2 regions of the Bacillus sp. C28GYM-DRY-1 genome follow, and region 1 is predicted to be linked to the other one. Evidence: predicted binding sites of a transcription regulator. Region 1 holds the regulator's gene; the other holds the start of a gene.
What was found. The regulator Rex, encoded in region 1, represses fermentation and respiration genes when NADH is low (regulators of the CRP and FNR family bind a similar motif). The targets are predictions, from matches to a motif close to TTGTGAAATATTTCACAA.
Positions count from the first base shown of each region.

Region 2: a site for Rex is predicted at 1,973-1,990, ahead of Q3W56_RS16440 (YwiC-like family protein). Genes of this name have one in related genera too.

Region 1 is NZ_JAUMKF010000004.1:183,132-189,164, forward strand. It holds gene groL (chaperonin GroEL) at 1-592, opposite strand, end outside; gene groES (co-chaperone GroES) at 639-923, opposite strand; gene Q3W56_RS06505 (CPBP family intramembrane glutamic endopeptidase) at 1,161-1,895, shown strand; gene Q3W56_RS06510 (YdiK family protein) at 1,892-2,083, shown strand; gene tatC (twin-arginine translocase subunit TatC) at 2,120-2,884, opposite strand; gene tatAY (sec-independent protein translocase protein TatAY) at 2,891-3,064, opposite strand; gene Q3W56_RS06525 (redox-sensing transcriptional repressor Rex) at 3,086-3,733, opposite strand; gene moaC (cyclic pyranopterin monophosphate synthase MoaC) at 3,730-4,242, opposite strand; gene Q3W56_RS06535 (ABC-F family ATP-binding cassette domain-containing protein) at 4,368-6,033, shown strand, end outside.
Region 2 is NZ_JAUMKF010000019.1:53,345-59,377, forward strand. It holds gene Q3W56_RS16430 (nitrate reductase subunit alpha) at 1-1,238, opposite strand, end outside; gene Q3W56_RS16435 (cyclic nucleotide-binding domain-containing protein) at 1,440-1,916, opposite strand; gene Q3W56_RS16440 (YwiC-like family protein) at 2,059-2,778, shown strand; gene fnr (fumarate/nitrate reduction transcriptional regulator Fnr) at 2,811-3,527, opposite strand; gene narK (nitrate transporter NarK) at 3,625-4,812, opposite strand; gene argS (arginine--tRNA ligase) at 4,946-6,033, opposite strand, start outside.

The DNA.
Region 1 (6,033 bases):
CATATCCGCGGTCGAATTGCATACCTTCAACAACTTCAAGCTCAGTTGTGAAACCTTTAGACTCTTCGATTGTGATAACGCCGTCGTTTCCTACGCGCTCCATTGCTTCAGCGATAAGGCTTCCGACTTCCTCATCAGCAGCAGAGATCGCAGCAACCTGAGCGATAGACTCTTTGCCTTCGATTGGCTTAGAAATTTCTTTTAAGTTTTCGATCGCAACCGCTACAGCTTTTTCCATACCTTTACGCACGCCTACAGGGTTAGCGCCTGCTGTTACGTTTTTAAGGCCTTCACGGATCATTGCTTGCGCAAGAACTGTCGCAGTTGTTGTACCGTCACCGGCAACGTCATTTGTTTTGCTGGCTACTTCAGCAACAAGCTTAGCACCCATGTTTTCAAATGCGTCTTCGAGTTCAATTTCTTTAGCGATTGTTACACCGTCATTTGTGATTAACGGAGAACCGAATTTTTTCTCTAGAACCACGTTGCGTCCTTTTGGTCCTAAAGTTACTTTTACAGCATCGGCAAGTGCATCGACACCGCGTAGCATTGCGCGGCGAGCTTCTTCACTAAACTTAATTTCTTTTGCCATGTTTACAAGACCTCCTCAAATGTTTTAAGTATTGTTTATTTAAGAATTAGCCGATAACAGCTAAAATGTCGCTTTCACGTAAGATTAAGTATTCAGTACCTTCGTATTTCACTTCAGTACCTGCGTATTTTGAGAAGATAATGCGGTCGCCCTCTTTTACTTCTAAAGCAACGCGCTCTCCGCTTTCTAACACGCGACCTGAACCAGCTGCCACGATTTTGCCTTCTTGCGGTTTTTCTTTTGCAGAATCCGGCAACACAATTCCGCTGGCAGTTTTTTCTTCAGATTCTACGAGTTCAATGACAACGCGATCACCTAATGGCTTTAACAATGTAATAACCTCCTCAATAGTATGAATATGTAATTTTAGCACTCAGCACTAAAGAGTGCTAACACAATTCTTATAATAAAGAATCTCCCTTCCAATTTCAAGTGATAAGATAAAAAATTTTTCACGCTTACATGATTCTTTTCGCTCTCGTATCCGTTAGCTTTTTCACCCCCGTATCGATTATGTTACAATAGCTGTAGATGAACGAAACACACTTAACAAAGGAGTACATACCATTTGAGAAAACAGTATTGGTTTATTATCCTGACATATATCATCATGCAGTTTTCCGCATTAATCGGGATTCCCTTGTTATTTAAATTCGGTTATGCCGGAGGACAGCCTACCAAGGAGAATATGCTGCATGCCCAAGGATTATGGTCCGTCATCAGCTTTATCGTCTGTCTCGTTGTCGTTCTGCTCATTCTGAGAACTGTTCCGAAAGAAACGCTGCGCAACGGAAAGAAGGACTCAATCGGACTTTCTATCCTTTGGGCGATAGCCGGTTTTTTCATTGCCCTTTTCTCTCAAGGAATAGCAGGCTCTATTGAATATTATATATTCGGCATCGGAAGAGAATCAGAGAATACGCAAGCAATTCTAGATGTCATTCAGGCAGTCCCGCTCATGATTATGGTTTCTTCCGTCGTCGGTCCTATATTAGAAGAAATCATCTTCAGAAAAATCATTTTCGGCACACTGTATGAAAAAACAAATTTCTTCTTTGCCGGATTGATCAGCTCGGTTATTTTCGGTATTGTTCACGCTGATTTGAAGCATCTACTTCTTTATACCGCAATGGGCTTTACCTTTGCCTTTTTATATGCGAGAACAAAACGGATATGGGTGCCGATTTTCGCCCATGTCATGATGAATACATTTGTCGTCATCATGCAGCTTGAACCTGTTCAGAAGTACCTCGAACAGCAGAGCACACAAATGCAATTGATTATTGGAGGATTGTTTTTATGAGAAACCCGGTAGTTTGGGGAATGATCTATTTTGCCGTAGGGTGCATCTTTACTTATCTTGCCGCAAGCTCGCCAGGCAGCATGTGGTCATTTTACTCCATCCTGCTGATGGTGTTCGCCGCTTACAACATCAGCATCTCTTTTAAGATGTTCGCCTTTTCATTTAAAATCAAAAAGAACCAGAAATAAAGAAAATCCATTTCTCAATGAGAAATGGATTTTCTATTATTGCCCGGAAGACACGTCCTGATCGGCAGCACTGCTTTTCTGCGCTTTCCGATAGGCAGCCTTCGATATAAGAATACTGATTTCATATAAAATCAACAGCGGAACAGTGACCATCATATGAGACAAAAGCTCAGGCGGAGTAATCAGGGCAGCAATCACAAGCAGCGTAAAATACGCATACTTTCTAATTTTCGTTAAGAACATCGGTGTCACAATTCCAAGCCTGGTCAAAAACATGAGGATAACCGGCATTTGGAACAACAGTCCAAACGGAATCGTCAGCTGCAGAAGGAACTGAAAATATTCATTAATTCCGATCACCTGATTGACATTCAAATCCTGAGAAATCCGCTTCATAAAATCAACAACAAAAGGAAATAAAATATAATATGAAAAAGATAAGCCCGCTAAAAACAGCAAAATAGAGATCGGAATGTAGCTGAGCGTTACTTTGCGCTCTTTCTCATAGAGGCCTGGGCTCACAAAAGCCCAAAGCTGATAAAGAATAATCGGTGAGGTCAGGACAATCCCGATGATAAACGCGAATTGCATAAACACAAAAAGCGGGTCTGTCAGATTAAACGCATTAAGTGTAAGCTCCTTCGCTTCATCCGTTTTTTGCAAATAAACAATCATGGGCTTTGCTAAAAAAAATCCTGCGATAAAGAAAACGACAAATGCCAGCGCCACAACCAGCAATCGTTTTCGAAGCTCAGCAATATGCTCCAGAAGCGACATTTGATTCACTTTCATTCGTGTCATCCTAACTTACTGATCTTCTTTCTTTTTTTCCTCGTCATCACTCGTTAATCCTTTAGTAGCATTTTTGAATTCACGAAGTGTGTCTCCTGCAGCTTTCCCCAGCTCAGGCAGCTTTTTGGGACCGAAGATGATCAGAGCAACGATGGCGATAACAGCAAGGCTTCCAGGACCGATCGGCATATTTGGGCTCCTCCTTTCCCTCTATTCGATTTCCTCTAAAACTGAATAATGCTTCAAGAAATAAACCAGTGACTGAAGCTCTACAGCTAAATCTATATGATGAATTCGAATGTGTTCCGGCACATTCAAACGGGCCGGCGTAAAATTAAGAATTCCCTTGATTCCTAATGCGACCAATCTGTCTGTAATCAATTGAGCGGCAACTGCTGGCACTGTAAGAATGGCAACTGATTCATTTTTCACGTGTTGTTCAAGGTCGTCAAGGTTATAGACAGGCACGCCGCCTACCTCAGTTCCTATTTTACTCTCATTTATATCAAAAGCCATAGAAATTTTTGTGTTATTATTTTTTGTGAAATTATAGTGAAGAAATGCCGTTCCCAAGTTCCCCACACCAATCAAGATGACGTCTGTCATCTCATCCTGATCAAGCGTTTTTCGGAAAAATGACAGCAAATAATCCACATTATATCCGTATCCTTTTTTGCCAAGAGCTCCAAAATAGGAAAAATCCCTGCGAATCGTGGCAGAATCAACCTTTACGGCATCACTGAGTTCAGCGGATGATACACGCTGTTTTCCTGATGCATGCAGATTCTTTAAAAAGCGATAGTAAAGCGGCAGCCGTTTTGCCGTCGCCTGCGGAATTTTTGATTGATCCTTATTCATTTTTGGTCCTCCACATTATACTCGGATAGTTCTCTTTTAAAGTCACCGTTTTTCCCGCCTGTTTTCTCCAGCAAGAAAGTAGGACCGATGACCATTCCCTTATCAAGAGCCTTACACATATCGTAAACGGTAAGAGCGCACACCGATGCAGAAGTGAGCGCTTCCATTTCCACACCTGTACTCCCTTTCGTTTTGACCTGTGCTTTTATATGAAGTATAACTTCTGCTTCTTTTATTTGCCAGTCAAACGATATATCTACCCCGCTCAATGAAAGCGGATGGCACATCGGAATGATATTCGACGTTTGCTTTGCGGCCATAATGCCTGCCACCTGTGCAACAGCCAGTACATCTCCTTTGCCGATATCGTGACTTTGTATTTTCTCGTACACTTCATTTTTCATGTGTACGCTTGAAACAGCCGCCGCAGTACGGACAGTCGAAGATTTTTCGCTGATGTCCACCATCTGGGCTCTGCCCTGTTCATTAAAATGAGAAAATCCATTCATATTAAAACTCTCCTTAAACAGATCATACACTATTTTCTTCTCTATGTCTTATTCGGCCAATGTATTGTTTGCTGACTTCTGGTTCATAAGCTACACTTAACTTATTATAGCAGAGGTGAAATAATATGATGATCTTACAAGTTAATCAGCTGTCCAAATCATTTGGTGCTGATACTATTTTAAACAATATAAAGCTGGAAGTCAGAAATCGTGATCGCGTCGCCATTGTTGGAAGAAATGGCGCGGGAAAATCCACGCTGCTTAAAATTATCGCAGGCCAGCTTTCGTATGAAAAGGGCGAAATCATTAAACCAAAAGATATGACAATGGGATATCTCGCCCAGCATACGGGCTTGGTTTCTAAGCTTACCATAAAAGAAGAGCTGCTGACTGTTTTTGACCACTTAAAAGAAATGGAAAAGGATATGCGGGCTATCGAAGAAAAAATGGCGGCAGCTGACCCTGGTGAACTGGAAAGCATCATGAAAACGTATGACCGGCTTCAGCAGGAATTCAAAGATAAAGGTGGCTATCAATATGAAGCGGATGTCAGATCTGTGCTTCATGGACTTGGTTTCAGCCATTTTGACGATTCAACACAGGTGCAAAGCCTCAGCGGGGGGCAGAAAACAAGGCTGGCCCTCGGTAAGCTTCTGTTAACACAGCCTGATTTGCTCATTCTCGATGAGCCGACAAACCATCTCGATATTGATACGTTAACCTGGCTTGAACATTATTTGCAAGGCTATTCAGGCGCCATTCTCATTGTTTCGCATGACCGCTACTTTTTGGACAAAGTAGTAAACCAAGTATACGAGGTATCAAGAGCTGAAAGCAAAAAATATCACGGCAACTACAGTACTTATCTCGACCAAAAAGCCGCGCAGTATGAAAAAGATCTTAAAGTGTATGAAAAGCAGCAGGATGAAATCGCAAAGCTTCAGGACTTTGTAGACCGAAATCTAGCGAGAGCTTCTACCACCAAAAGAGCGCAAAGCCGACGAAAGCAGCTGGAACGAATGGAAGTCATGTCAAAACCGCTCGGCGATGAAAAATCCGCAAACTTTCATTTTAATATTACAAAACAGAGCGGAAATGAAGTTCTGCGCGTTCAGGATCTCACAATCAGCTATGAAAACCAGCCGCCGCTTTTAACAGAAGTGTCGTTCATGCTCACAAGAGGAGAAAGCGCCGCGCTTGTCGGCCCTAACGGAATCGGTAAATCGACATTGCTGAAAACATTAATGGACACCCTAAAGCCAGATCAAGGAACAATTTCATACGGTTCAAATGTCAGTGTCGGCTACTATGACCAGGAGCAGGCTGAGTTAACTTCTTCTAAGCGTGTCCTTGATGAGCTTTGGGATGAGTACCCCGGTCTTCCTGAGAAAGAAATCCGAACTTGTCTCGGAAATTTCTTATTCTCGGGAGATGATGTACTGAAACCCGTCCATTCACTGAGCGGGGGTGAGAAAGCAAGATTGGCCCTTGCTAAGCTGATGCTTCAAAAAGCCAATTTTCTCATCCTTGATGAACCGACGAACCATCTGGACTTGGACAGCAAAGAAGTTCTCGAAAACGCGCTGATTGATTATCCTGGTACACTGTTATTTGTCTCACATGACAGATATTTTATTAACAGAATCGCCACAAGAGTATTGGAGCTTTCTCCAAACCATATAGAGGAGTATCTGGGAGATTACGATTATTATACCGAGAAAAAAACAGAGCAGTTTGAATTGGAGAAAATGAATCAGCAAGAGGAAATCGAAAAAACGCCTGCTTCGGTTA
Region 2 (6,033 bases), on a different contig from region 1:
CCGGTTTCTTCATCAATCATGTGCAGGTTCCATTTCTGCTGCCCATCCCAGCGCGAGCCCATTGTCCCCTGCGGTATGGCAAATGCGCCTGTCTGTTCATTCCAGACTGCAGGCTTCCATTGATCATGCTTTGCCTGCCGCCCGATGTCTTTCGCATGCAGAAAACGCCCCGCTGTGTATACGCCGTTTTCTTTTGACAGGGTGACGAAGAACGGAAAATCCGTGTATTGCTTTGCGTACTCAATGAAACGTTCCGTCTCTTGGTTCACGTAAAATTCCTGTAAAATGACGTGACCCATCGCCATCGCAAGTGCTCCGTCAGTCCCTTGGCGAATACTCAGCCAGTCATCTGCAAACTTTGAGGATTCCGCAAAATCCGGACTGATCGAAATGACTTTAGCGCCTTTATAGCGGGCTTCCGCCAAAAAATGCGCGTCAGGCGTTCTCGTTAACGGAACGTTGGAGCCCCATGTGATGATATAGCCTGAATTGTACCAATCACTGCTTTCCGGAACATCCGTCTGGTCACCCCAAATTTGCGGAGACGCCGGAGGAAGATCCGCATACCAGTCATAAAAACTGAGCATAGGACCGCCGATCAAAGACATAAACCGTGAGCCTGATGCGTGGCTGATCATGGACATGGCCGGAATGGGGGAAAAGCCGACATTCCGGTCAGGCCCGTATTTCATGACTGTATAGAGCAGAGAGGCTGAAATCAGCTTCAGCACCTCCGGCCATTCAGCGCGCACAAAACCGCCCTTCCCTCTTGCCTGTTTATAGGATTTTGCTTTTTCAGGATTTTCAACGATCGATTTCCAAGCATCCAATGGATTTTGATGGGCCAGCAGTGCTTCCCGCCACAAATTGATCAGCACACCGCGTACGTATGGATATTTCACACGGAGCGGGCTGTAGATGTACCATGAAAAACTGGCCCCCCGCGGACATCCTCTCGGTTCGAAATCAGGCATATCCGGGCCTGTTGATGGATAATTCAAGTTTTGTCCTTCCCACGTGACAATTCCGTTTTTCACATAAATATTCCAGCTGCAGGAACCCGTGCAGTTGACGCCGTGAGTGGAGCGAACGACTTTGTCGTACTGCCATCTGTTTCTGTATACATTCTCCCAATCTCGGTCTTCGCGAGTGGTTTGGCTATGTTTATTTGAATGGTGTTCGATAGGAGAGAAATAGTTCAATCTCCTAAACAACGGACTCATTTTCTTTTTCTTCATAAAAGTTCACTCCTTCCGAGTCAGGTGATGCTAAGTTCACTATATACAGAGACAGCCTGTTTCCTTGTGAACTATGTCACACACTTTGTTTTTTTCACAAAATGTTCACACAAAAGGAAGGACTTCCACAGGATGTGATGAAGGCGGGACGCCTGAGTCAATGGCCGCCTTTCATTCAAAGATCAAAAAAACCGGCTCTGTTTAAGAACCGGGCTCGGTATTTTCATCCTGTGATGTATGCAGATAACGCAAAAATAATTGATAGGACCAAAAGACATTTTGCTGAAGCATGGCCAAAAAATTCATTTGCAGCTGTGGATTGTAAGACATGATTTTATTAAATGTGTAGTAAGGAATATTGAGAATCAGAATGTCTGAAGTGGCATTGACTGAGATAAAAGGCGATAAATACATCCCGCCTTTTTCATCAATCAGAAATACATCGCCTTTCTCCCACAGCGCAACGGTTTTCGATCCGTCAGGGAGCCTGCTGTCCATAAAACGGACACTGCCTTTTAATACAATATATACGGATTGAGAATGAAGAAAGGATAGAGAATGATCAGATGTTCCGCTGATAAACGTCCCGTTTTTCAGCAAGGTTTCGACAATGGATAGAGGCACTTCATTAAACATAGGAAGTTGTTTCAGAAATAATAAATAGTCACACTGATTCATAGGAAAGCCTCCTGTGTTAAGGATAGCTTTAGTCTAGCCCGATTGAGCCTGTCCAGCAGTGATGTAATTCACATCTTGTATGATGAATGTCACTTATCGGGAGCATGTCTGCATTTATAATGAAATAAAAAGGAGGATTTCGATGAAAGCGCTGATTCCGAAGCAGCACGGCGCATGGGCAATGCTGCTGATCCCATTTTCACTCGGGATGGTCAAGGGAGGCCCCGTTTTCTGGCATATTCCGCTCTTCCTAGGCTGGCTTTTCCTTTACTTGGCGGTTTATCCCATCACGCTTGCTTTGAAAAAAAAGCAGATCAAATCCTATCTAAAGTGGATATATTATTACGGTGTTCCGGCCTGCTGCTTTTTGATGATTCCTGTCTTTCATAAGCCACCACTCATCTGGGTCGGCGTTTCTTTATTGCCGCTGTTTCTCATTCATATGTATTATTCCCGCCGAAAAAACGAACGGGCGCTAGTGAACGATATTGCGGGTGTCTTGTTCTTTTGTTCAGGCGGGCTTGCGAGCTGCTGGCTGGGGATGGGAACCCTTGACGAGTGGGGTTGGTTTATTTTTTCTCAATCTGCTTTATTTTTTATCGGAAGTTCCTTTTATGTGAAGTCGGTGATACGTGAGAGAAAAAACAGCGTATTTGCATACTGGTCATGGGGATGTCACCTGCTGCTTCCCTTTTTATCCGCTCTTCTTGGAGCAGGATGGGCATTTCTCGCTTTTATCCCAAGCAGTTTGCGGGCATGGTTTTTTCACGGAAGAGACTGGACCGTTAAAACGATCGGCATTCTGGAAATCGTGAATGCCTGCTTCTTTTTTGCCGTCATGTGTATGTTTATCACTAGATAAAAAACCAAGGACCGCCGGCGGCCCTTGGTTTTTCAGTCAATATTGCAAATCTCTAGCGGACAGTTTTCACACTCAATCTCGCATCGCAAAAAGTCCCGTTTATGCAAAATAATTTTCCCGGAATCTTCTATCGAAATTACCCCTTGTTTGCGGAGGTCCCCAAGCATACGGTTGACGCTCTCCCTTGCCGCTGCACAAAACTTTGCCAAATCTTGATTTGTCAGCACTATATTAATCAGAATGCCGTCACTTCGTTGCACACCGTAGCTGTTTGATAAGCGAATAAGGGTGGAGTAGAGCGCCCCCTTTTTGCCGTGAAGAAGCAGATCCCTTATTTTGGACTGGATTTTCCGGAGGTGCGTGCTCATCCATTTCATAAATTCAAATGTCAAAGCACCATTGTGGATTAATTCCTTTTCCAGCTTGTTTTTATTAATGACGAGCACCTCGCCATCCTCTAGCACTCTTGCACTGAGCATATATTTTGGTTCTTCAGTGAAAAGTGTTAATTCCCCGACGATATCATGCTTTTGGCAGATTCTAAGTGTCAGGTCTTTTCCGTCAGATGTCAGCTTGCCGATTTCAATGAGTCCTGATTGAATCAGATAAAGCTCTTCTGCATCCATTCCTTCCCGAAACAAATACGTGTGTTTTTCCATTTTTCTTTTCGTACTAATCGATTCCAGCAAATCATGCAGATCGCTGGAAATAAGATCACTGTCAGATGGTCGAACAGAGAGAAAATTCATGAGCTCACCTCGAAGAAAATCACGTTGTGTATTTATTGTAACGTGAATTGATTTGCCCTCATCCAGAAAAAACTAACAATCTTGTGAATGCCCAGTTTTAGTTGACGCTCTGACTGTTTCTCTCCGTGTGCGTTTTCATTCTTTCCTGCCAATACATCCATATGACAAGGACAAAGCTTGCTAACGCCACTTCAGAAAGCGCCATAAAACCGATCGCGTATTGGCCTGTTGCTTGATAAACACTCGCCAATATCAGCGGAGGGAAAAAACCGCCTAATCCTCCCATGGCAGACACAATCCCATTGGCAACCCCCGCTTGCTTTGAAAAATAGAAAGGCACCAGTTTAAAAACGGTCCCGTTTCCTATGCCTGAGCAGACCGCCACCGTCAATGACCCAAACGTATAAAGGCCGATCGTCGGCGAGAACGATAAGACAATTCCTGATAATGTAAGTCCCGCAAAAACGACCATCAAAATGCGGAGCGGGCTCACTTTATCAGCCAAGAGTCCGCCTACAGGCCTGAGCAGCGTGGAGACGGCAATAAAGCCAGCTGTCCGCAAACCGGCGTCCGCAGGATTCAGCCCAAAGTATTCCACTAAAAAGTTCGGCAGATAGATGGTGAAGGCGACAAAGGCGCCAAACGTAATAAAATAAAAAAGGCTCAGAAACCATAGGATATGATTTCGATAAACGGCTTTGATTTGTGTTTTTACCGAAACATTCACTTTCTTCTCATGCCGGTCGCCGAACAATACGTGCAGCAATGCGAAAACTGCCAGCAGAACCATATACATCTGCACGGTTGCTTTCCATCCCGCAGCTTGTGCGATAACCGGCGCTGCAAATGTAGTAATGGCGGTCCCGATGTTTCCTGCACCGTAAATCCCATTGACGACACCGTGCTTTTCTCTCGGATAATATTTCGGAAGGGATGTCACCCCAATGGAGAATACCGCTCCCCCGATTCCTAAGAAGAAACCGCCCGCGATTAAATCAAACAGAGAATCCGCGATACTGATCCAAAACACCGGAAGCAAGAGCAAGATGAAGCTGATCATAAACATCAGCCGCGCGCCAAACCTGTTCGTCAAATACCCTAAAGGAATGCGGAGAAGCGACCCAAGGATAACGGGAATCGCCGTCACCAAAGAAATCTCGCCTTTGGTTAAATGAATATCTAATGTAATTTGGGAAATGAGTGATGAAATCAGCACCCAAACCATAAACCCTGCCACCAAGCTTAATGACTGTAACGATAATTGAATGTGTTGACGGTTGATCATTTGGCTTGCCCCTTTCAATGATTCAATAATCAGTCTTATCATACAAAAACTCAGCAAACAGGATTGTGAATTACATCACACGTTTTACGCATAAAAAAAGAACAAAGCCCGAAGACTTTGCCCTTTGATATGATTACATTTTTTCCGGAGCCGATACGCCGATCAGCTGAAGCGCATTGTTCAGCGTAATTTGCGTTGCCTTCATTAAAGCTAGGCGCGCGCGGCTTTTCTCTTCATTTTCAGGATCGATAACTTTCTCTGCATTGTAGAAGCTGTGCAGAGCAGAAGCCAGATCATAAATATAGTTTGTGACACGGTGCGGAATTCGTTTTTCCGCCGCTTCCGCCACTGCCTCTGGGAAGCTGCCGATCGTTTTCAGCAGGTCATATTCTTTTTCTGATTGAATATGGCTGAAATCAAGATCCGCCGCCGGCTTAAGTCCCTGCTCTTCCCCTTGGCGAAGCATGCTGCAAATACGGGCATGTGCGTATTGTGCATAATACACAGGGTTTTCGTTAGATGTTGATACAGCAAGATCTAAGTCAAAATCCATATGCGTATCCGCGCTGCGCATCGCAAAGAAGTAACGTACAGCATCCAAGCCGACTTCTTCAATCAGGTCACGCATCGTTACCGCTTTCCCCGTCCGTTTGCTCATTTTCATTTTCTCGCCATTTTTGTAAAGGTGAACGAGCTGAATGATTTCTACTTCAAGCGTTCCATTTTCATAGCCCAGCGCTTCGATTGCCGCTTTCATACGCGGAATGTAGCCGTGGTGATCGGCGCCCCAAACGTTGACCAGCTTATCAAAGCCCCGGTCAAGTTTGTCTTTATGGTAAGCGATATCAGGCAGCAGATACGTGTACGTGCCGTCCTTCTTAATCAATACGCGGTCTTTATCATCGCCAAACGTCGTAGAACGGAACCAAGTCGCGCCGTCTTCTTCATAGACATGGCCTTTTTCGCGAAGCGCTTCAAGCGCCTTGTCAATTTTTCCGTTTTGGTACAATGATGTTTCGGAATACCACACATCAAACGGCACACGGAAGTTTTCCAAGTCCTTGCGCAGCTTTTCCAGCTCGTATTTCAGACCGTATTCACGGAAAAATGCGAGGCGCTCGCTTTCCTCTTCTTTGGCAAAACGGTCGCCGTATTCCTCAGCGATGCGCTTTCCGATCGCAATGATATCCTCGCCGCGGTAGCCATCCTCAGGCATCGTTT